Regions from separate parts of the Cupriavidus sp. JZ107 genome, predicted to be linked through region 2. Evidence: predicted binding sites of a transcription regulator. Region 2 holds the regulator's gene; the other holds the start of a gene.
The links. Region 2 encodes LexA, which represses DNA repair genes until DNA is damaged. Its sites were predicted from a motif close to ACTGTATNNNNATACAGT; they were not measured.
Positions count from the first base shown of each region.

Region 1 (11,413 bases), on a different replicon from region 2:
TCAAGATGGTCATCAGCAAGAACGTGGAATTGGGCGAGATGGCCGAGCAGATGGCCGCCCGCAAGGAAGAACTGATGGGAGCCATGGCCTAGGTTGGCCACCGTCGCCCCCGCGCAGGCGGGGGCCCAGCGGCCTTCCGGCTCCGGCCTTCCGGCTCCGTTTGCAGCTCCGATAAGCCGCTGGGTTCCCGCCTGCGCGGGAACGACATTCCCATCCCACTCGGCGGCGAGCTTGCCGCCGCCTCTCACACCTTGTGGTGAATCGGCCCGGGCACCGGCGGCAACGGTGCGCCGCGCTCTCCGCGCTCCCCGGGCTCCGGCGCGTCGATCGCATCGGCGGCTTCGGCCCCGGCGATCGGGCTGGCCGGTTCGCCTGGATCGGCCGCCTCCAGCTCGTTGTAGACGCCCAGGATGCCAGGCCCGATCGCCGCCGCCTTGGCGATGCGCTCGGCGGTCGGCAGGTCGGCCACGCGTCCGCGCAGCCGGATGCGCTTGTCCTCGATTCCGACCTCGATACCCTGCGGCATGGCGCCGCCGAATTCCTCGGCGATATGCTCGCGTGCCTGCCGCAGCAGGTCGTCGTCCTGTGCGGCGGTATCGGTGCCGGCCGGCGGGGAGGGCTGCGAAGGATTGGCGTTTGACATGGGCGTGCTCGTCGGGATCAGGAAAGGAAAGAAGGGCGCGCGCCGTGGTGGTTCTCACGCGCCCGGCCAATGAGACAGCGGGGCCGCGCCATCAGCGCTGGGCGATGCCGCTGCGCCACGTCATGGTCCGCGTCGACATCGACTTGCCCTGCGACAGCCGTTCTTCCAGCATCGGCAACGACCGCTTGGCGAAGGCCCGCAACGCCGGATCCTTGCCGATCTCGGCCTGTCGCTGGAACAGCGCCAGCGCCTGCCGATTAGCGTCGACCGCGACGATCTGCACGAACATCTTGTCGAACTCGGCGCCCTTCAGCGAACGCAGCTTGGTGACCTCGGGCGCCTCGGGCAGCCGCTGTTCGGGCTGAACGCCCTTGCTTTGCGCGATGCGCGCCAGTTCCGCCGCGAGCGCGCGGTAGTCGCGCGCGGCGCTGCGGGCGTAGGCCAGCAGCGTCGGATCGGCGGAGACCTCGAGCGCCATGCTCGCGGTCTCGACGCCCATCGCGGCGGTCAGGATCGCTTCGTCGATAAAGCGCAGGTCGTCGGTCGACAGCGACGTCGCGGGCGGCTTGGAAGCGCCGGTGGGCGGCGTCGCCAGCGGCGAGGTGGCGGACGGCTGCGCCGACACCGGTCCGGCAGCAAGCGCGGTGGCCACGGCCACGGCGGCCAGCAGTAACTGGGCCGCCATGCGAGGGGTGGATGCGATCGTCGTCATCGCGGGTCTCCATCGACGCAACGCCGCCGGCGCGCCAACGCCGGTGACGCGCGTCAGCTCTCGGACTTGTGGTCCGGCTTGCCCTTCTGGGGCGTCGATGCCATGTCGTGCAGTTCCTTCTCGCTCATCGACTTGTACATCGACTTCGACGCGCCCTTGAGCTCGCCGACCTTCCTGTCGCCGCGCTTGGCCGACAGCGCCGCGCCGGCGGCCATTTGCTGCGATTTCGATTTGGCTGGCATCGGGTCCTCCATTGACAGTCAGGGTCGGGTGGTGGGGGAGGGTTGCAATCTTGCAAGCCTTGTAAATCCCGGTCGTTGCCCCGGTCGTTGCCCCGGTCGTTGCCGCGGCCCGCAGGCAAGCGGCATTCGACGTCAGCGGGACGTCAGCGGGACGGCTTGGCCGGCTGCGAAACGCCTTCCAGCGCCTCGCCCGCGCCGCCGGTATCGCCGGTCTTCACCGCCAGGTCGCCCAGCGACACCATGCCGACCAGATGATGGTCCTTGTCGATCACCGCCAGACGGCGGATCTGATGCGCCGCCATCTTCTCGCGGGCGGTATCGATCGACTCGTCATCGCTGCACCACTGCACGTCCTCGCTCATCGCCTGGGTGACCTTGGTGTTGGCCGGGTCGGCCCCGGCGGCGGTGCAGCGCACGGTGATGTCGCGGTCGGTGACCATGCCGGTCAGCCGGCGCCCGTCGCAAACGGGAAGCGCGCCGACATCGAGCTGCGCCATCAGTTCGGCCGCGCGCTTGATGGTGTCGTCCTGCGTCAGAAAGGCCGGCTGTGCGGTCATCACATCGCGTAGCACGCCGCCTGACCGCTGGGCGCCGCCTCCTTGCATCTGGGTTGCCATCGTCGTTTCTCCTTGCGGATGGTTGGCACTGCGTGCGCTTCGCACGCATCGACGGTTTCGCAAGATGCGTTCCAGAGCGCCTGCCTGGATGACGCCGCCGTGACACGCCGCGCGCGACCGTTCGCCGCGACGGTACGGTTCTTGCGCGGCTCCATGGATACGGGCGCGCATCGCGCCGGACCACGTGCAGGAGATCGATATGCGAAACGAATCCATGCGACGCAATCGGCCGGACCAATCCTGGCCTGGCTACGACCAACGTGACGATGGCTGGAGCGACAACCGCTCCGAACGCTGGGCCCAGGACGACTGGCAGGCGGAATCGGAAGGCAACGAGTGGGAGTCGCGCTGGCGCCGGGCGCAGATGACGCCCTACCAGCTCAGCGAGGGCGGCCCGCCGCGTGGCGCGTTCGACGACGACGATACCTACGGTACCGGCTATGGCCGCGAAGCCGGCCGGCAGAGCCAGCCATACCGCGGCAGCGGCGGCTATGGCGAGGGGCGCTACAGCGGCGAGCAATACACCAGCGGTCAGTCAGGCCGCGGTCCATACGGCCGCGCGCAAGGTGGCGGGCAAGGCGGCGGTGGCGGCCAGTATGGGCGTAGCCAGTATGGGCGCGGATATGGCCGCGGCGGATACGGTGGCAGCCAGTCCGGCTATGGCTCCGAATATGGGTCGGAGTACGGCGGCCGATATGGCGGCCGATATGGCGGTGAATATGGCGGCGAATACGGCAGCCAATATGGGCGTCAATACGGCGGGCAATCCGGCAGCGAATATGGTGGTCAATACGGCGGCCAATACGGTGGCCAATACGGCGGTGAATCCGGCAGCAGCGGATATGGCCGCGGCGAATCGTCGACCCGCCGCAACGAGTACCGCACCGACCCGTGGCAGTCCGGCTATTCCGGCGCCGCGGCGCTGGAGACCGGCACCGGCCCCTCGTACGCGACCGGCACGCGCGGCGACGAATGGAGCGACGAGGACGAGCGCTACGGTGGAACGAGCGGAACGACCACGTGGCGCGGCGGCCAGCGGCAGGGCATGCGCAACCGAGACCAGGACTGGCTGCGCGAAGCCGAACGCAGCGGTGGCTACAGCAACGCCGGCACGTCGAACTACGGCTGGGATCGCTTCGACGACGACTGGCCCGGCCGCAACTACGCGGTGCCGGAACACCGCTACGGCGGTGACTATCGCGAGGAATGGTCGGGCCGCGACGCCGGCCGGCTGTCGGCCGGCGAGCTGAGCTATGGCGGCGGCTACGGCGGCGAATATCGCGGCGGATACCGCGGTGACTATGGCCGCGACGAGCGCCGCGAACGCGACGACGATCGCGACGAACATGGTCCGCTGTACAACATCGGCCGGCGCATCGGCGAGGCGGTCAGCGAATTCTTCGGCACCGACGACCGGCCGCAGCGCCGGGTCGGCCCGAAGGGCTATCGCCGCAGCGACGAGCGGGTCCGCGAGGCCGTCTGCGAACGGCTGGCCTATGCCGAAGGGCTGGATGTCAGCGAGGTGACGGTCGACGTCGACGGCGGCATCGTCAAGCTCGGCGGCACCGTGCGCGACCGCAACGAGAAGTACGACATCGAGGACCTGGTCGACAATGTGTTCGGCGTGACCGACGTGGAGAACGATATTCGCGTCCGCCGCGACAGCGGGGAATCGCCGGCGAAGATGGACGATCTGAAGGGCTGGACGCCGGACTGATCGCGCCGGCGAGGCGGGCGGTTTTGTCCGGCGGCCCGCCCGCCGCCCGCCGGCAACCTGACGTTGCGTGCGCCACCGCACGCGTGTCAGACAGCCGCCGATGGCGCCGCGCCGCCTCCTTGGGCAATATTGCGCCCACAACAGGGAGGGCGCCATGACCGCCAATGAGGGTTTGATCGCCGCCAACCGCACGGCGGCACCGCGCGATGCCGGCGCACCGGCATCGGGCCAGGCTGACACCGGAAACACGCGCGCGCCATGGTGGCAGCCGGGCGTCTACTGCAGCGCGCCGGCCGTATTTCTGTGGATCGCGTCGCGCCTGCCGGAACCCATGCTGGCCCAGATGTTCCGCGGCGACGCGATGCCGCTGGTGCTCAATCAGCTCGGCGACGCGCTGTTCTTCTGCGGCTGGGTCATCAGCGCGATCCTGCTGTGGGGCAGCCGGCGCCAGCCGCCAGCCGCCTGACCTGCGAAATCCACCATCAACCGGTTACGAGGCCGCGCCGGCCACGCCGGCCTCCTCGCGCCTGAGCACGCGCAGCCGCAGCACGCCGGGCAGCGCGGCCAGCGCCTGCTCCAGCTCGGCCGATGGCGCCTTGTCCAGATCGGTGACGACATAGCCGGTGGTGCCGCGCGTCTCCAGATGCTGTCCCGCGATATTGATGCCCTCGCGCGCGAGCAGCGTGTTCAATGCCGCCAGCGCGCCCGGCGCATTGCCGTGGACGTTCAATAGCCGCGCCGGACAATCGACCGGACCGGGATCGACCTCGGGGAAATTGACCGCGCCGATGGTGGCGCCGGTGGTCAGGTAATTGACCAGCTTGGCCGCGACCTCGACGCCAATGTTCTGCTGCGCCTCCTCGGTACTGCCGCCGATATGCGGGGTCAGCAGCACGTTGGGCAGGTTCTGCAGTTCGCTGACGAAGGCGTCCTTGTTGTTCTTCGGTTCGCTGGGGAAGACGTCGATGGCGGCGCCGCCGAGCCGTCCCTGGCGCAAGGCTTCGGCCAGCGCGGGAATATCGACCACGCTGCCGCGCGAGGCGTTGACCAGCATCGCGCCGCGCTTGAAGGCGGCCAGCACGGTCGCGTCGATCATATTGCGTGTGCGCGGCGTCGCCGGAACGTGCAGCGTCACCACGTCGGCATGCGCGACCGCGTCGGCCAGCGAGCCGGCCGCCTTGGCCGAGCCCAGCGACAGCCGCGGCTGCACGTCGTAGTAGACCACCCGCATGCCCATCGCCTCGGCCAGCACGCCGACCTGCGAGCCGATATTGCCGTAGCCGACGATGGCGAGCGTCTTGCCGCGCGCCTCGAACGCGCCGGCCGCGCCCTTGGCCCATTTGCCGGCATGCGCCAGCGTGTTTTTCTCGGGGATCCGGCGCAGCAGCATCACCGCTTCGCTGACGACCAGCTCGGCCACCGAGCGCGTATTCGAGAACGGCGCGTTGAATACCGGAATGCCGGCCGCGGTCGCGGCGGCGAGGTCGACCTGCGAGGTGCCGATGCAGAAGCAGCCGATCGACAGCAGATTCGCGGCGTGGCGAATGTCGTCGGCATGCAGATGGGTCGCCGATCGGATGCCGATCAGCTCGTTGGCGGCCAGCACTTCGTGCAGTTCGCCGCCGGTCAGCGCACCGGCGCGGCGGTCGACCTGCAGTCCGGCCTCGGCCAGCCGTTCGCTGGCGCTTTCGTGAATGTTTTCGAGCAGCATTACCTTGGTCATCGCGGCCTCTTGTGGCGATCGTGGTGGGCCCGACGGTGTCGGTGCAGCGCTCTATCTTGCCTCAACTTCGGCAGGGAAGTGAGGTAGGCGACGATTTGCGGCGCGCCGGACGGACCGGCAGCGGGCCGCGTTCGGCGGTCTTGGCGTGGGACGTGGAGTGGGCGCCGGTGTGCGAGCTGGAGTGCGAGCTGGAGTGGGGGGACGTCGATGTCCTGGCCGAAGCGCCGAGCATTGCGTGGGCACGGATCAGCGGGGTCTCGTCGTTCGCCGCTTCCGCGTGCTGCGCATCGCGCCGGTCGCTGAATTCGTTCAGGTTGACCTGCATCCGCTGCAGCAGCGTCGACAGCATCGTGCGTTCGTCGCTGCTGAACGGGCTGACCGACACCGAATGCAGGGCCTTGAGCGACTGCGCGATGCGCTGCACGCGCGCACGCTCGGCCTCGGGAACGACCGGCTGTCCCTCGGGCAGCGCGGGGCCGCACGCCATGCCGGCGCCGTCGACGAAACCGATCCAGCGATCGCGATGCAGTTCGGCCAGCAGATGCTCGGCCATCTCGACGTCGATCAGGATTGCACCGAGGTAAGGGCGGTGCCGCACATAGTCGCCGCGCGCGATGGCACGCAGCAGGATCCATTTGACGTAGGTCAGGCCGGAAGTGGACAGCGTCGTATCGAGCGCGCGCTGCCAGGCTTTCATCGCCTCGACCAGGGCCACGATCGTCGGCTCTCCTGCATCACTGCGGTGCAGCGTCATCCATGTCTCCCTGTCATGTTTTTGAACGGCGTAACGTACACGAAAACGATGGCAGTTCGAGGGCAACTAAGGGAAATCGAGGACAACGTTTCCCTTCGATATGACGGCCGCGCCGCAGCGTTCACGCCGCCGCCATCGCCGCTTCCCGGTGACCGACCGGCCGGTCGTCGATTGGCCAGTGCAGCACGACCGCGCCGAGCCCGACCACGATCGCGCCCATCCACACCAGATCGTAGGAACCGGTCCGGTCGAACAGATAGCCGCCGAGCCAGACGCCGAGGAAGGAGCCGAGCTGATGGCCAAGAAAGACGAAGCCGAACAGCGTCGCCACATAGCGGGTGCCGAACACCTGCGAGACCAGCCCGCTGGTGAGCGGCACCGTGCCCAGCCAGACGAAGCCCATTACCGCGGCGAACACGAAGACGCTGACGCTGGAGAGCGGCACCAGCAGGAACAGCGCGATCGCCGCGGTGCGCAGCAGATAGATCCCGGCCAGCGCCCGATGCCGCCGCACATGGTTGCCGAGCAGTCCGCACAGATAGGTGCCGGCGATATTGGCCAGCGCGATGATCGCCAGCGCGATCACCGCGTCGCGCGCGGACAGCCCGCGGTCGAGCAGATAGGCGGGCAGGTGCGAGGCGATGAAGGCGAGCTGGAAGCCGCAGGCCAGAAAGCCGATGTTCAGCAGCCAGAAGCCGCGATGCCCGCAGGCCTGGCGGATCGCGGCGCGCATCGATTGCCGGTTGCCGTCGGGGTTCTCCTGCGGCGCTGCCGATGCCGCCGCCGATGCTGTCGTCGTTGCCTCGGCTGCGCGGGCGCCGCGTTCGCGCAGCGGCCATACCAGCGGCAGCGCCACCAGCGCGCAGACGGCCATCGACCACAGCGCGGCGCTCCAGCCGATCCGCTCGACGCCCGCCTGCACCGCCGGCACCAGCAGGAACTGGCCGAGTCCGCCGAACGAACCGGCCACGCCCAGCGCCCAGCCGCGTCGCTCGGCGCTGACCAGCCGGCTCAGCGCGGCGAACACCACGCCGAAGGTCGTGCCCGACAGCGCCAGGCCGAGGCAGATGCCGGCGCTCCAGACGAAGGCGACGGCGGTGCTTGCCTGCGTCATCGTGTAAAGCCCCAGCGCATACAGCAGCAGACCGGCCAGCATCACGCGAGCCGAGCCGAAGCGGTCGGCGATCATGCCGGCAAACGGTTGCGCCAGCCCCCAGACCAGGTTCTGCACCGCCATCGCGAAGCCGAACGCCTCGCGCGTCCAGCCGCGCTCCATCGTGATCGGCAGCAGGAACAGGCCCTGCACATGGCGCATGCCGAGCGCGAGGCCGAGGATCAGGCCGCCGGCCACGACCAGCACCAGCGGATCGGTGGCGGACAGCCGGGGAGCGGGGGAGGCGGCGCCGAGGGGAGAGCGGGAATGGGGCATGGTCGTGACGGCCTTCGAATGAGCGGTTAGCATGCGGTGACATCCACCGGATTCCATTAAGCCGGCTGCATGTGTGCAGCTCAATTGATTTCTTTGTCCGCTCGCATGCGATAGAGGAATGCGAAAGATAGAAAGGACCGCCATGCAACACCTCGTCGGCTTGCCGTCGCTCGATCTGCTCAAGGGATTTGTTGCCGTTGGCCGGCGCATGAGCATCACGCTCGCGGCCGAGGACCTGTGCCTGACCCAGTCGGCGGTCAGCCGGCAGATCAGCGCGCTGGAGGCGCAACTGGGCGTGCAGTTGCTGGTGCGCCGGCATCGCGCGATCGCGCTGACCGGTGCCGGCGAGCGGCTGTTCCGCAGTGCCAACGCCGCGGTCCAGCAGATCCAGGACGTGGTCGGCGAGTTGCGCGTGCAGGTCGCGCAGCGGCCCGTCACGCTGACCGCGAGCGTCGGCGTCACCGGGCTGTGGCTGCTGCGGCGGCTGGGGCGTTTGCAGCAGGCGCATCCGGGGCTGGAGCTGCGGCTGTCGGCCAGCAACCGGGTGGCGGACCTGCGCGCCGAGCAGATCGATCTGGCGATCCGCTACTGCGCCGCCGACCATGCGCCGCCGGGCGCGATCGCGCTGTTCGGAGAGACCATCGTGCCGGTCGCGCATCCCGCGCTGGGCGTCGCGGCGATCGACAGCGTGCGGACGCTGCAGGGCCTGAATCTGCTCGAGCTCGACGACGACACCAATCCTCGGCTGCGCTGGCGCCATTGGCTCGAGGAGCGCGGCTGGCAGGGAGCGAAGCCGCGCGCGATGACGCAGTTCAACCAGTACGACCAGGTCATCCAGGCCGCGCTGGCGGGACAGGGCGTCGCGCTGGGGCGGCTGGAACTGATCCGTGACCTGCTCGACGACAGGCAGCTCGGCGTGGTCGCCGCGCCGCCGCCGGCTTCGGGCGACAGCTTCGGCTACTGGCTGATCCAGGCGGACGAGCGTCCGCGTGCCGATGTGTTGAAGGTGGTGGCATGGATCCGCCAGGAGGCGGCGGGGCATCGGATCGGAAGTTGACTTTCCCGAGTCCGGCGGTGGGTCTCTGTTGAGTTCGGTCAAAATACTGTATAAACATACAGTATCCGAAAGCCGAGTCTTTCCGGCGCTGTGAAGCGCACAACAGCGCACAAGAGCGCACACCAACGCACAGATGGTGCACGGAAAGACCTAGAGACCACCATGATTGCGTCATCGCCTGCCGTCACGTCACCGCCTTCCCTGCCGCAAGCCCCGCTGGATCGCCAGCGCGCGCTGGCCGAACTGGAGCGGCGCCATCCCGACCTGTGGCGGGCCGGCCAGCTCGGCCGCGCCGCCTCGCTGCCGGTATGGCCGACCGGCTACGACGCGCTGTCGGCACAGTTGCCTGGCGGCGGCTGGCCGGTCGGCGCGGTGACCGAGCTGCTGGTGCCGGACCACGGCGTCGGCGAAGTGCGCCTGTTGCGGCCGGCCTTGCAATCGCTGACCGAGGCCGGGCGCCGGCTGGTATGGATCGGCGCGCCGCATGCCGTCAATGCGCCGGCGCTGGCGGCCTGGGGTTTGCCGGCCCGGCAGGTGTATTGGGTCCGGGCCAACGAAGAGGAGGGCGCGGCCCGCCAGGCCGCCGCCAAGAGCAGGCGTCCGGCTCGCCAGACCGCCCAGGCCACTCAGGCCGCCCGCCAGGCCGATCTGCTGTGGGCCGCCGAGCAGGTGCTGCGCAGCCAGGCCTTCGGCGGCGTGCTGGTGTGGCTGCCTTCGGCCCGTCCCGAGGCGGTGCGGCGGCTGCAGGTGCTGGCCCAGGCCAGCGACGCGGTGGTCTGGGTCTGCCGTCCTGCCGCGGCCCTGCGCGAATCGTCGCCGGCGGTGCTGCGGCTGCTGCTGTCGCCGCTGCCCGGCAATGCGCTGTCGATCGTGTTCCACAAGCGGCGCGGACCGGTGCGCGATACCCCGCTGATCCTGCCGCTCGGCGCGATGCCGGCGGTGCCGGCCGGGCGCTCGGCGGTGGCCGAGCCGGTGCCCGAATCGATGCCGGAGTCGATGTCCGAATCGATGACCCCGGCGGCCGCCAGCGCCAACGAATCCCTCCACGAGTCCGATCATGCCGTTCTGGATCGCGGTGCATCTGCCGCGCCTGCCGCTGGACGCGCTGCACCCCAGCTGGCCTGAGGCCGCGGGCAGCACCGGCAGCCACATCGGCAGCCACACCGGCACGCTGAGCCATGCGGTGCCGACGGTCGTGCTGGAGCAGGAGCGGGTGGTGCTGGCCAACCGGCCGGCGATGGCGCTGGGCGTGTCCGCCGGCATGCGGCGCGGCGGCGTGCAGGCGCTGTCGGCGGAGATCGTCCATCTGGAGCGCGACCCGGCCGCCGAAGCGCAACTGCTGGCCGCGGCCGCGCTGGCGCTGCTGCGCTTCACGCCGCAGGTCACGCTGGACGAGGAACTCGGCCCCGCCACCGTCGCGCTCGACGTGACCGCCAGCCTGCGCCTGTTCGGCGGCCATCGCGCGCTGTGCCGCGCGGTGCGTGCCTGCGTGCGCAGCCTCGGCACCTTCGCCCAGATCGGCTGCGGCACCACCGCCCATGGCGCCGCCTGGCTGGCCGCGATGCCGCTGCGGCTGGGGCGCCGCGGCCAAGTGCTGCGGCCCGCGCGGCGGGCGGTGCGGGCCGAGCGGATGGCGCGGCTGCTGGACCGGCTGCCGGTCGAGATGTTGGCAAGCCTGGCCGATCCGCGCTGGCTCGACGGCATCGGTTGCCGCACCATGGGCGAGGTCCGCTGGCTGCCGCGCGCGGGACTGCAGCGCCGGCTCGGCACGGACCTGCTGGCGCGGCTGGACCAGGCCTATGGCGAGACGCCGGCGCGCCTCGGCTGGTTCGCCGCGCCGCCGGCCTTCGCCGAACGGATGGAATTGCCGGGGCGGACCGAGTCGGCCGCCGGCGTGCTGGCCGGCGCGCAGCGTCTGCTGCAGGCGGTGGCCGGCTGGCTCACCGTGCATCAGGCCGGCGTCACGCGCTTCGTGCTGCGGCTCGAACACGAACGCCAGCGGCGCGACGCCGCCATCGCCGCCACGCCGGTGACGGTCAGCCTGGCCCAGCCCAGCCGCGATCCCGGGCATCTGTCGCGGCTGCTGCAGGAAAAGCTCGACCGGCTGCAGTTCGATGCGCCGGTGGTCGGCCTGATGCTGAAGGTCGAGACCGTGGCCGAATGCCTGCCGCAGAGCGACACGCTGTTTCCCGAGCCGGGCGGCGGGCAGGCCGAACTCGGCCGCGTGCTCGATACGCTGGTGGCGCGGCTGGGCCGCGAGAACGTGCTGCAGCCGCATCCGCTGGCCGACCATCGGCCCGAATGCGCCAACCGCTGGCGGCCGGTCGACGAAGCCGGCGCGGGCCGCGCCAACGCATCACCGCGCACTTCGCCGCGCGCTTCGATGATTGCGGCCGATGGGATTGCCTTGCCCGACCGCCCGCTGTGGCTGCTCGAACCGCCGCTGCGCCTGCCGGTGCGCCGGCATCGCCCCTGCCACGGCACCCCGTTGACGCTGCTGTCCCGACCCGAACGCATCG
Region 1 covers NZ_CP096480.1:664,359-675,771, forward strand. Annotated here, with positions in the region: gene M1D55_RS02790 (hemerythrin domain-containing protein) at 1-92, shown strand, start outside; gene M1D55_RS02795 (BON domain-containing protein) at 245-643, opposite strand; gene M1D55_RS02800 (DUF4142 domain-containing protein) at 735-1,355, opposite strand; gene M1D55_RS02805 (DUF3008 family protein) at 1,409-1,597, opposite strand; gene M1D55_RS02810 (CBS domain-containing protein) at 1,741-2,214, opposite strand; gene M1D55_RS02815 (BON domain-containing protein) at 2,414-3,931, shown strand; gene M1D55_RS02820 (hypothetical protein) at 4,086-4,397, shown strand; gene serA (phosphoglycerate dehydrogenase) at 4,422-5,654, opposite strand; gene M1D55_RS02830 (hypothetical protein) at 5,716-6,408, opposite strand; gene M1D55_RS02835 (MFS transporter) at 6,530-7,837, opposite strand; gene M1D55_RS02840 (LysR substrate-binding domain-containing protein) at 7,980-8,894, shown strand; gene imuA (translesion DNA synthesis-associated protein ImuA) at 9,057-10,019, shown strand; gene M1D55_RS02850 (Y-family DNA polymerase) at 9,952-11,413, shown strand, end outside.
Region 1: imuA (translesion DNA synthesis-associated protein ImuA) is a predicted target of LexA. The motif match lies at 8,940-8,957, and genes of this name have one in related genera.

Region 2 (11,413 bases):
GCGGGCACGCTTGGACGGGATCAGGAAGTTACGGGCGTAACCATCCTTGACGCGAACGATGTCACCCAGGTTGCCCAGGTTGACGACTTTTTCCAGCAGAATGACTTGCATCGTGTTTTCTCCTTAGCGACCGGGCGATCAGTTCTTGTGCAGGTCGGTGTACGGCAGCAGCGCCAGGAAGCGGGCGCGCTTGATTGCCGTGTCGAGCTGACGCTGATAGTGCGCCTTGGTGCCGGTCAGACGAGCCGGCGTGATCTTGCCGTTGTCGCCGATGAAGTCCTTCAGCGTGTCCAGATCCTTGTAGTCGATCTGTTCGACGCCGGCCACGGTGAAGCGGCAGAAGCGCTTGCGCTTGAACAGCGGGTTCTGCTGCTGGAAGCGCTTCTTGTTCTTGTTGTCACGTTTGACGAATGCCATGGTTCAATCCTTTACGAATGCTTTACATCCAGTGATGTGAAAGACGAGAGCCTTGCTGTTGCGGTGCTTGCGGGCGAGAAAGCCTTCGCAGTCGAGCACCGTGCCGAGCGGCGTACGCTCGAGGTGCTGGCCGACCGGACCGACGCCCATCGCGGCGATCGCGAACTCGACCTGCCGCGGCGTCTGCGCTTCGACCACCTCGCCACCGTATTGCAACAGGCAATTGACGACTGGGATACCGGCCGGCGTATAGCGCAACGCGTCGCGCTCGACGAGGGTGGCGTGCAGCCTCAGCTGGTTCATCGCGCCACCGCCCCTCGCATGCCGCCCCGGTCATGCCGGAGCGAACCGCACACAGCAGACCGCACTCAGGCGGCCTGGCCTTCGCTGGTTTGCTGCGAAGCCTTGCGGGCTTCTTCGCGCTGGACTTCCTTCATCATCGGCGACGGGGCCGTTTCGGCCTTCTTCGTCTGGACGATCAGGTGGCGCAGCACGGCGTCGTTGAACTTGAACGCGTGTTCGAGTTCAGCCAGCGTGTCCTTGCCGCACTCGATGTTCAGGCAAACGTAGTGAGCCTTGGCCAGCTTCTGGATCATGTAGGCCAGTTGACGACGGCCCCAGTCTTCCACGCGATGCACCTGGCCGTTCTGCGACGTGACCAGCGTCTTGTAACGCTCGATCATGGCCGGCACTTGCTCGCTCTGGTCCGGATGGACGATGAATACGATTTCGTAATGACGCATTGACGCTCCTTTTGGGATAAGCCGCCCGGGCGTCAAGTCCGGTGCAGCAAGGGTTAAATAGCCCGCGAGTATAGCCCGGAACGGCCACGGCGGCAAGCCGCATGGATTCAGGGCTGGATTGGCGATTGTGCGGGCCAGACGCTCCTTCAGATCTGCGCGAAGAACTGTTGCAGCCGAACCGGATCGCCGCCCAGGACCGGCTCCGCGCCAAGCGCCAGCAGCAACGCCACCCGGGCCTTGTACGGATTCAGGTCGCCAGCGGACACGAAGGCCCCCGCGGCAGGATTAGGCTGAGCCGGCGCGATCACATTACCGGCGCCGGTGCGCGTGCTGCGGACCACCGCGACACCGGCCCGCGCCGCATCGGCGAGCGCGGCCACCAGCGTCTCGTGGATCGATCCATTGCCGGCGGCCGCGACTACCACGCCGCGCACGCCGCCGGCGACCAGTGCATCGACCACCACGCGACTCGGCTCCGCATAGCTGGCGACGATTTCGACCGCGGGCCAGTGCTGCGGCAGCGGCAAGGCCTGACGCGGCAGCCGCAGCGGCGCGCGCGTGAAGCGCACCAGCGCATCCTGCACCAGCCCGATCGGCCCGGCGCCCGGCGACGCGAACGCGTCGACGGCCGAGGTATGCGCCTTGACCGCGTCGCGCCCGGCGTGGATCTCCTGATTGACTACCACCAGCACGCCTTTGCCCGCCGCCTCCGGATGCGCCGCGACGCGGACGGCATCGAGCAGATTCAGCGGCCCATCGGCCGACAGCGAGGTCGCCGGCCGCATCGCGGCGGTCAGCACCACCGGCACGCTGGCCACCCCCGCCAGGTGCAGCAGCATCGCCGTTTCTTCCAGCGAATCGGTGCCGTGCGTGATGACAATGCCGGCCACGTCGTCCTGCGCGGACCAATGGTGGACCCGCGCCGCCAGCCGCGCCCACAGGCCGAACGACATGTCCTTGCTGTCGACCTGCGCGACCTGCTCGGCCTCGATCCGCGCGACATCCTTGAGCGCCGGCACCGCGTCGAGCAGCGCCGATACCGGCACTGTCGCCGCCTGATAGCGGGCGCTGCTGGCGGCGCTGGACGAGGAACCGGCGATGGTGCCGCCGGTGGCGAGAACGATTACGCGAGGCAAGGTCATGGGCACGAGATGTTCGTAAACAGGCGGCGATTGTACCCGCCGGGACAGGGCACTCCCCTACGGTCTTGCCCTGCCCCGCGGTCGGACCGTACGCAGCCGAAAGTGGACGACGATGCAAATTCCTCTTGCACTTCGATCGATACTGTATAAAATCACAGCACACTGTTCAAACGTACAGTGTTGCACATGGCGGTCCCCGATGCGCCCTCCCCGCGCGCCTCACGGCTCGCGGCGACGACCGGACCGCCACCGGATACAACAACACGGACAAGCCATGGCGACTCTGACACCCCGGCAGCAGCAGATCTTCGACCTGATCCGCAACACCATCCGGCAGACCGGCATTCCGCCGACCCGCGCCGAGATCGCTGCGGAATTTGGCTTCTCGTCGCCGAATTCGGCCGAAGAACATCTGCGCGCGCTGGCTCGAAAGGGCGTGATCGAGCTGACCCCCGGCGCTTCGCGCGGCATCCGGCTCAAGGTCAATCGCAGCGACTCCGAAATGCCGGACCAGTTCTCGCTGCCGATGGCCGGCGTGATGCAGCTGACGCTGCCGCTGGTCGGCCGCGTCGCCGCCGGTAGCCCGATCCTGGCCGCCGAGCATATCGACCGCCAATACCAGGTCGACGCTTCGGTCTTCGACGAACGCCCCGATTACCTGCTGCGCGTGCGCGGCATGAGCATGCGCGATGCCGGCATCTTCGATGGTGACCTGCTGGCGGTCAAACGCGCGCAGGACGCGGCCAACGGCAAGATCGTGGTGGCCCGCATCGGCGAGGACGTGACCGTCAAACGGCTCAAGCATCGCGGCGATGCGATCGAGTTGATCGCCGAGAACCCCGACTTCGCCAACATCATCGTGAAGCCCGGACGCGAGGAATTCTCGCTCGAGGGCATCGCAGTCGGACTGATCCGCCAGTCCGGTTTCTAGCGCAACCACGCAATCCGGCAGGCGCCGCCGCCTTGGCGCCAACTCAGTCATGCAGCCGCACGAGCCGCAGGGCCCCGTGTTGCCGCAAGACTTCCGCTGACGCCTTACCGAAGAGGACCACCATGCTGCAAGCCGACCGCTCCCTGACCCGCTACCCCGTCAAGCCGACGCCGTTCCGCCAGTCCAAAGGTGTCCGCATCTACCAGGGCGCACAGCGCCGCACGATGGTCGGCAGCATGGCCGCGATCTGCCGGATGCTCGAACTCGATCAGCCGGGCGTGAAGCTGAACGCGTGAGCAAGTCGCACTCGTGCGACCGCTGCGACAAGATCGACTGCGTTGAAGGCGTGATTGCGCGTTTGCGCGAAGCGTGAGATACGGCGGTCCGGCGACAAGCGACGCTTCTCGCGCATCGCAACAAACCTTTACAACTCGGACCGTGAATTCGTCGAAGCTTGGCCTAGCCTTTTCCCATGCTTTTCGAAGGAGACGGCCATGCCTTCGTCAGACGACACCATCAAGCTGCTTCGTCCCGGTCGCCGCACCATGAACTGGCACGACGTCGCACTGATTGCAGCCGGTTGGATCGCGCTGTGTGTCGGTGTCGGATGGACGATCACCAAAGCCGCTGCTCGGTTGGTCTGAAGACCACGAGCGCCCTCGCCCGCCAGCCCGTTTGTCTCGGCACAAAGCAAAACAGCCGCTCGATGAGCGGCTGTTTGCATGGGATCTTGGGGTGGCTGATGGGACTCGAACCCACGACGACAGGAATCACAATCCTGGACTCTACCAACTGAGCTACAGCCACCGTAGCGCCGTCGTCAGTACTGCTCGACGGAAACCAAGATTATACAAACTTCGTTTGGCGATGGCTAGTACTACGCACAAAATTTTTCATGCAACCGAATGACGTATCAGGACCAGCGGGCTTCGAGCCGAATTGCCTCGTGGATCGCATCGAGCGTCTCCTGCTCGGTCTGATAGGTGCCCGGCAGTCTTCGGCTCCTGCCGTTCAGCACATCGGTCTGCAGTGAGGCGGCCGCGGCCGCATCGGTGCCGCGATGCCAGCAGTAGCGGGCGGTCCAGGTACCGTTCTGCAACCGCTCGACCACCCAGACGACGCGGAAGCCTTCGAACGCGACACCAAACAAGCCGTCTTCTTCTTCCATTCCACCCTCCGAGGCCAGATCTTCTTGTCGTTTTTGGCTACATCTTGCCATCACCCGGTTGGGGGGTCATCTCTTTGGATGAGGTAAACGAGAACTGTTAGCGGCGACGTTGCTCCGCGGCATCATGCAGAACGGGGAGAAAGCGAGCCGCGGACCGAGCGGAGCGGCAGACAGAGAGCGGGAAGGAGGACCGCTGCGGGGAGCGCCAGGCAAAAAAAAGTCCGCACACGGCGGACTCTTAAACTCTTGCGATCTCAATGCCCTGAAGGCAATTGCAATGTAACTGTCATCGCCGCCAAGCACTATTCGGGTAAACGAAAGGACGAGCGACCGGCGAGGCCCGGCACAAAAAAAGCCCGCACAAGGCGGGCTCCAAAATCAGTTGAAGAAAGCCCTGTATTCGAGGGCACAGACAGTTTAAGAAAATCGGAATCGGCTTGGCTATCTAGGGGAATCCCTTTCCTGGTGCCCGGAATCGCCCCAACCGGCGCCGAAAGTGCCTCGAACACGGCGGTACGGAGCTTCGGGCACCATGCCGGATTCGAAATTAGAGTCTGGCCTCCAATCGGCGGGCGCCATCCATTCGCAAGAACTACGCGGCGACCCGTCCTTCGGTCAGGCCGCCTGAAGCGAGCGCTCGGCATGCAGATGGCTGCGCGCCTCCTCGAACAGTGCATCGACGCCGTCCCGCGTGCGGATCGCGTGCATCCGACGCGCGTCCGACAGCACGCGCCGCCATCCTCGCCCACCGGCCACGCCGCGGTACAGGCCGAGCATGTGCCGCGTCGCCGCGCCCATATAACCGCCCCGCTCCACCAGGTCGCCGATATAGCGCTGCATCGCCAGTTCGGCATCGAGGCGCGAAGGCGACGGCCCCGTATCGCCGTAGTAGCGACGGTCGACCTCCGCGAGCAGGAACGGCTGATGATAGGCTTCGCGGCCAATCATCACGCCGTCGACATGGCGCAGGTGCGCGTCGATCTCGTCGTAGCGCGTGATGCCGCCATTGATCAGGATTTCGAGCTGGGGAAATTCCCGCTTCAGCTGGTAGGCGACCTCGTAGCGCAACGGGGGAATCTCGCGGTTTTCCTTGGGGCTCAGCCCCTTCAGGATCGCGTTGCGCGCATGGACGATAAAGGTCTGGCAGCCAGCTTCGGCGATCGTCCCGACGAAGTCGCGAACAAAGTCGTAATGCTCGATCGTATCGATACCGATGCGATGCTTGACGGTGACCGGCACCGACACCGCGTCGCGCATCGCGCGCACGCAGTCCGCGACCAGTTGCGGCTCGGCCATCAGGCAGGCGCCGAACGCACCGCGCTGGACACGTTCAGACGGACAACCGCAGTTCAGATTGATTTCGGCATAGCCCCAGCGCTCGCCCAGCTTGGCGGAGGCCGCCAAATCGGCCGGCTCGCTGCCGCCCAGTTGCAGCGCGACCGGCTGCTCGGCAGGGTCGAAGTCCAGATGGCGCGCGACATCGCCATGCAGCAGCGCACCGGTCGTCACCATCTCGGTGTACAACCAGGTGTGGCGGCTCAGGTGGCGATGAAAGGTGCGGCAATGACGGTCAGTCCAGTCCATCATTGGCGCCACCGAAATGCGCCTCGGATTGACCTTCTCGAGACCGGCTGGGGCCGGGGCCGGGGCCGCGCCAGCGGCAAGCGATTCGGACATGACTTCGGTCGGTTATCCCGTCCATCGACGGAAACGAGGAAAACCCGCGAGTTTACCAGCCAGTCCGCAACCCTGCCCGCTCGGCGGTTCAGTCGTTCAGCCGCTGCTGCCGAGGCTGCAGCTCCAGCCCCAGCTTGACGAACAGGTCGAAGGCGTCGGCCAGCAGGTGCTGCTGGCGCGGCAGCAGACTCGCGTACGGCATGTCGTAGATCGACTGGTGCGCGCCGCGGTTGCCCTTGAGTCCGCGATCGCGGGCGATATCGGACAGCAGCGCCGCGAAGCCGGACAGATCCTCGGCATCGATAGCGTTGTTCAGCACGGTGGCCAGCAACTGCGGCGAGGCAGTGGCCCAGCACCCGACCAGTTCGGCGTTGGCCGCCCCTTCCGGGAAATCGGAGGAATTGTCGCTTGCATCCATATCAGCATTGTCGGCGCTGATTTCGCCATCTTTAGACTCCCCCTACGAGAGGGGGGTCTCCAGGCGGCCGCGCCGTCACGGTCAGCTTGCGGCGTTGCGCTCCACCCAGGCCGCAAAGGTCGTCAGGAATTTGCCTAGAAAGGCACGTGTCGATTCGTTGCCAATATTGCCCTGCTCATCGAACAGCTTGTCGACACCACCGATATAGGCCTCCGGCATCTGGAGCACCGGCACGTTGAGAAACACCAGCGACTGGCGCAGATGGTGATTGGCGCCAAACCCGCCGATCGCGCCCGGCGAGGCGCTGATCACCGCCCCCGGCTTGCGATCCCACGCACTCTGCCCGTACGGGCGGGAACCCACGTCGATGGCATTCTTCAGCGGCGCGGGAACCGAGCGGTTGTATTCCGGGGTGACGAACAGCACCGCGTCGGCGCGGCGAATCCGGTCACGAAACGCGGTCCAGGACGCCGGCGGGTTCTCGTCTTGGTCCTGGTTGTACAGCGACAGCTGGCCGATCTCGACGATCTCGAGCTTGAGCTCGGGCGGGGCCAACTGCGCCAGCGCCAACGCCAGCTTGCGATTGAAGGAATCCTTGCGGAGACTGCCCACCAGTACCGCGACGTCGCGTGGAGTGCTCATCGTGCTTCCTTTTCTGAAAGAGACGGGGAAAGGAAAGACTGCCGAAGGGCCGCGGGAGCAGCGATCGCCGGCCCGCGCCCAGACCACACTCTAACCCGATGTCGTTTCAGCCGTGCGCAGAGAGCCCCCGTACACCGAAGCGCGTGGTGGATTACGACCGCAAGCCAGCGAGCGGATGCTCGTCGGCGCGCCACGGACTGTCGAAGAAGGCTAGCACCTTGTTGCGCTGGACCTCGTCGAGCCGGGCCGGCCGCCACTTCGGCGCATGGTCCTTGTCGATCGCCAGCGCACGGATGCCTTCGACGCCGTCTCCGTAGCGGAACACGTCGTGCATCATGTCGAGCTCCATGCGAAGTTCGTCCTCGAGCGCCATCGTCCGCGCGCGGCGGATCTGCTCCAGCGTCACACAAAGCATCAGCGGGGAGCGCGTACGCAAGGCGGCGGCCGTTTGCGCCGACCAGTCGTCGCCGGCATCGCTGACGATGGCGACGATGTCCTGCACCGTGGCCGCGCCGAAGGCCGCGTCGATCGCGTCGCGCTGGCGCGCCAGCAGGCTCGCCGCCGGATCGCAAGCGGCTCGATGCACCGCGCTGCTGGCGTCGATCGCGGCCAGCACCTCATCGCCGCTGGTAAAGCTACCGGCACGTAGCGACGCCACCAGCTCGGCCAGCGCGTTGCTCGGCACGAAGGCATCTGCCAGGCCGGCGTACAGCGCGTCGGCGGCGTGAATCACGTTGCCGGTCAGCCCCAGAAATTCACCCAGGCGGCCCGGTGTGCGCGCCAGGAACCAGCCGCCGCCCACGTCGGGAAACAGGCCGATATTCGTCTCCGGCATCGCCATCTTGGTCCGCTCGGTGACGAGGCGCCGCCGCGCGCCTTGCGAGATGCCCATGCCGCCGCCCATCACCACGCCATCCATCAGCGCGATATAGGGCTTCGGATAGCGGTGGATCTTGTGATTGAGCGCGTATTCCTCGACGAAGAAACGGTCCAGCGTCGGGTCGCCGGCCAGCGCGGCCTGATGGAAGAAGCGGATGTCGCCGCCCGCGCAGAAGGCCTTGCCGCCGGCGCCCGCGACCACCACGGCGAAGACGCCGGGGTCGGCCGCCCACTGGTCCAGCGCTTGCGTCAAGGCGCGCACCATGTCGAGAGACAGGGCGTTCAGGGCCTGAGGGCGAGTCAGCGTCAGATAGCCGACACCGCCGACGACTTCGGTTGCAACAAACTCGGTCATGTCTCCTGTTCCTGTGGTGACGAAATGCAGGCCGCCACTGTACACCAGCCATGCCGGCCCGCTATCCGTACCAGCGGCCGGATGGCGGGATTGAAGCGGGATTGATGCGGGATTGATGCGGAATCTACGCGAGGCGGAAGCGCCCCATCAGGCCGGTCAGCCGCTGCGCCTGGTCTTCCAGCGAGGTCGCCGCGGCGGCCGCCTGCTCGACGAGCGCCGCATTCTGCTGCGTCATGCCGTCCATCTGGGTCACCGCCTGGTTCACCTGCTCGATGCCCTGCGACTGCTCCATCGAGGCGGCGCTGATGCCGCCGACGATCGCGCTGACGCGGCGCACCGCGCCGACGATGTCGTCCATCGCGCGGCCTGCATCGGCGACGATATCGCTGCCGGCGCGGACGTTGCGCACCGACTCGTCGATCAACCCCCGGATTTCCTTGGACGCGGTCGCGCAACGCTGCGCCAGATCCCGCACGTCGCCCGCCACCACGGCGAAGTCACGGCCATGCTCGCCGGCGCGCGCCGCCTCGACCGCCGCGTTCAGCGCCAGGATATTGGTCTGGAACGCGATCTTCTCGATCACGTCGATGATGTCGACGATCTTGTTGGCGCTGGCGTCGATCGCCTGCATGGTGTCGACCACGCGCGTGACCGCCTCCCGGCCCCGCTCCGCCAGCCCGCTGGCGTCGCCGGCCAACGCATCCGCTTCGCGCGCATTGTCGGCCGTCTGACGCACCGTGCCGGTCAACTGCTCCATGCTCGACGCAGTCTGTTCCAGCGAGGCCGCCTGCTCCTCGGTGCGTTGCGACAGATCCGCGTTGCCCATCGCGATCTGCCGGCTCGCCGCGGCGATTGCATCGGCGCCGGTGCGCACCTCTCCCACCATGCCGGCGAGACTCGCTTCCATGCGCGCCAACATGGCCAGCATGCGGCTGGTCTCGTTGCGGCTCTCCTCCCCGGCCAAGCCGCCGTCACGGGCTCCAGCAGGACTATGCCGCTGTGGCGACGTATCGAGAGTCCGGGCCGCGCTCAAGTCCCCGCGCGCGATCCGCTCGAATCGCCCGATCGCAATATCGAGCGGACCGACGATCGATCCGCGCAGCCGCCAGGCAAAGACAGTGCTGAATGCCAGACCCAGCACCAGCAGCGCCAGGGACCACGCGCGCAGCTTCGCATAGCGCTGCTGCGAATCCTGATAGACGGCCTCGGCCGCGGCGGTCTGCAGCTTGTTCAATTCCGCATTGGCCGATGTGAACGCGATATCGAGCTTCGGAATGGTGTCGAGCACCAGCGCCATCACACGCTCGCGATCGCCCGCCTTCAGCGCGGCAATCATCGGCTCGACCCCTTGCTTGTGCAGCGCCTCCCGGCGCGCCGACACCAGCTCCGCGGCACGGTCCTCCTCCCTCCCGCGCGGCAGTGCCAGATAGGCCTTCCACGCCGTCTCCGACGCGCGCGCGAATCCGGCTGCGGTATCGGCGCGCGCCAGCGCATCGGCCGGATCGGTGGCGAACGTGGCCTGATCGAGCAGCACGCGCACCAGCAACTGGTTCGCGCGCGCCTCGGACAGGTGCATTGCAGCGGTCAGCTGATGCTGATAGATCTGCCGCGTGGCATCGTTGCTGCGGGACATGCCAAGCCAGCCAAAGGCACCGACGATCAGCAGGATCAAATTGGTAACGACAATCAGGCCCCACAATCTGGCGCCAATGGTGGTGTTGCGAAACATTCGAGCTCCCCGGTCTTTTCATGCGATCGCGGCATGTGCGCCGCCCCGCTATCAACGGCGTGCCCGGGCATTCCTTGACGGCATCGGAACGAAAGACTGTGTAACCGTCCGATGTACGAATCGGGCCGCCGCCGACCGCTCGAATCGAGCGATGGACCGTAGAATCGCCAGATCTGATCGCCGGAGAACCACCATGACCGTCAAGCGCATCGTCGCCAATATCGCAGCCCCGAACATCGACCAAGCCCAAGCGTTCTATGGCGATTTGCTCGGCATGGAAGTCGTGATGGATCACGGCTGGATCCGGACTTATGCGACCGGACAGCACACCACGCCGCAGATCAGCATCGCGACCGAAGGAGGCTCCGGTACCCCGGTGCCCGACCTGTCGATCGAAGTCGACAACCTCGACGAGGTCCATGCCAAGGCCGTACAGGCGGGCTTGTTGATCGAATACGGCATCGCCGAGGAACCCTGGGGCGTGCGCCGCTTCTTCGTCCGCGATCCGTTTGGCAGGCTGGTGAACATCCTGTGCCACCTCTAAGCAAGATGGCTCCGCTTCGCAACGGCGCGGGCATAAAAAAGCCCGATGCCGGTGAAGGCATCGGGCAAATACAACCGACTAGGAAATAGGCGCTGACGAGACACGGCGACCGGCGCAGTACCGCTGATGGGGGCAGCGGCTCTGTTACCGCCCTACGCATCTCGTCCTCGCCCGCTGATACCTTAGTTCCAGCGTGCCGCGCCTCATACTGAAAACAGGCTCGGTTCTGTAGAGAACCGACGGCGCTGGCCCAACGCGAAGCGAAGACGGTCGCCATCATCGCGAAAAGGGCATCCTCTATCGCCTCAAGGCGGGAAACGCCCTTGTTGACCTGCGCGGCCTGGCGTCGCCTTCGAACACAGCAATCCGGACTGGCTGACGGAGCGCCCAATGCGGGACGGCCTTGCCGGAGCGGCCCTTTCGGAAGCACGAGCGTTGATCATGGAATGTGAAAGAAGGAAACCCGAATCCGACAGAAGCTTCTCCGACTGGTGGCGTAATGGCTGCCCGGCCCTTTCCATGGAGGAGATATGCCGTTCTGCAACGACACCCGCTATTTCACGCAAGAGGAAGATCCCGCTTACGAGCTCGTCCTCGCCCCTGGTGCCCAGGCACCGTACTCGGGCATCTATCGATGTGAGGGCTGCGGTTCCAGCGCCATCTCGCCTCGTGAACAACCATTGCCCCCGCCGAACCACCATGTTCATGGGGCCCTGCAGGGACACATTCGCTGGCGGCTGATCGCCAGAACGACCCACCCGTAATCCC
Region 2 covers NZ_CP096481.1:2,029,535-2,040,947, forward strand. Annotated here, with positions in the region: gene rplI (50S ribosomal protein L9) at 1-111, opposite strand, end outside; gene rpsR (30S ribosomal protein S18) at 139-417, opposite strand; gene priB (primosomal replication protein N) at 421-720, opposite strand; gene rpsF (30S ribosomal protein S6) at 786-1,160, opposite strand; gene M1D55_RS18605 (asparaginase) at 1,307-2,302, opposite strand; gene lexA (transcriptional repressor LexA) at 2,577-3,233, shown strand; gene M1D55_RS18615 (hypothetical protein) at 3,356-3,529, shown strand; gene M1D55_RS18620 (hypothetical protein) at 3,728-3,877, shown strand; tRNA gene M1D55_RS18625 (tRNA-His) at 3,965-4,040, opposite strand; gene M1D55_RS18630 (hypothetical protein) at 4,147-4,401, opposite strand; gene dusA (tRNA dihydrouridine(20/20a) synthase DusA) at 5,017-6,078, opposite strand; gene M1D55_RS18640 (hypothetical protein) at 6,167-6,496, opposite strand; gene M1D55_RS18645 (NADPH-dependent FMN reductase) at 6,578-7,138, opposite strand; gene M1D55_RS18650 (enoyl-CoA hydratase/isomerase family protein) at 7,290-8,372, opposite strand; gene M1D55_RS18655 (methyl-accepting chemotaxis protein) at 8,497-10,101, opposite strand; gene M1D55_RS18660 (VOC family protein) at 10,295-10,645, shown strand.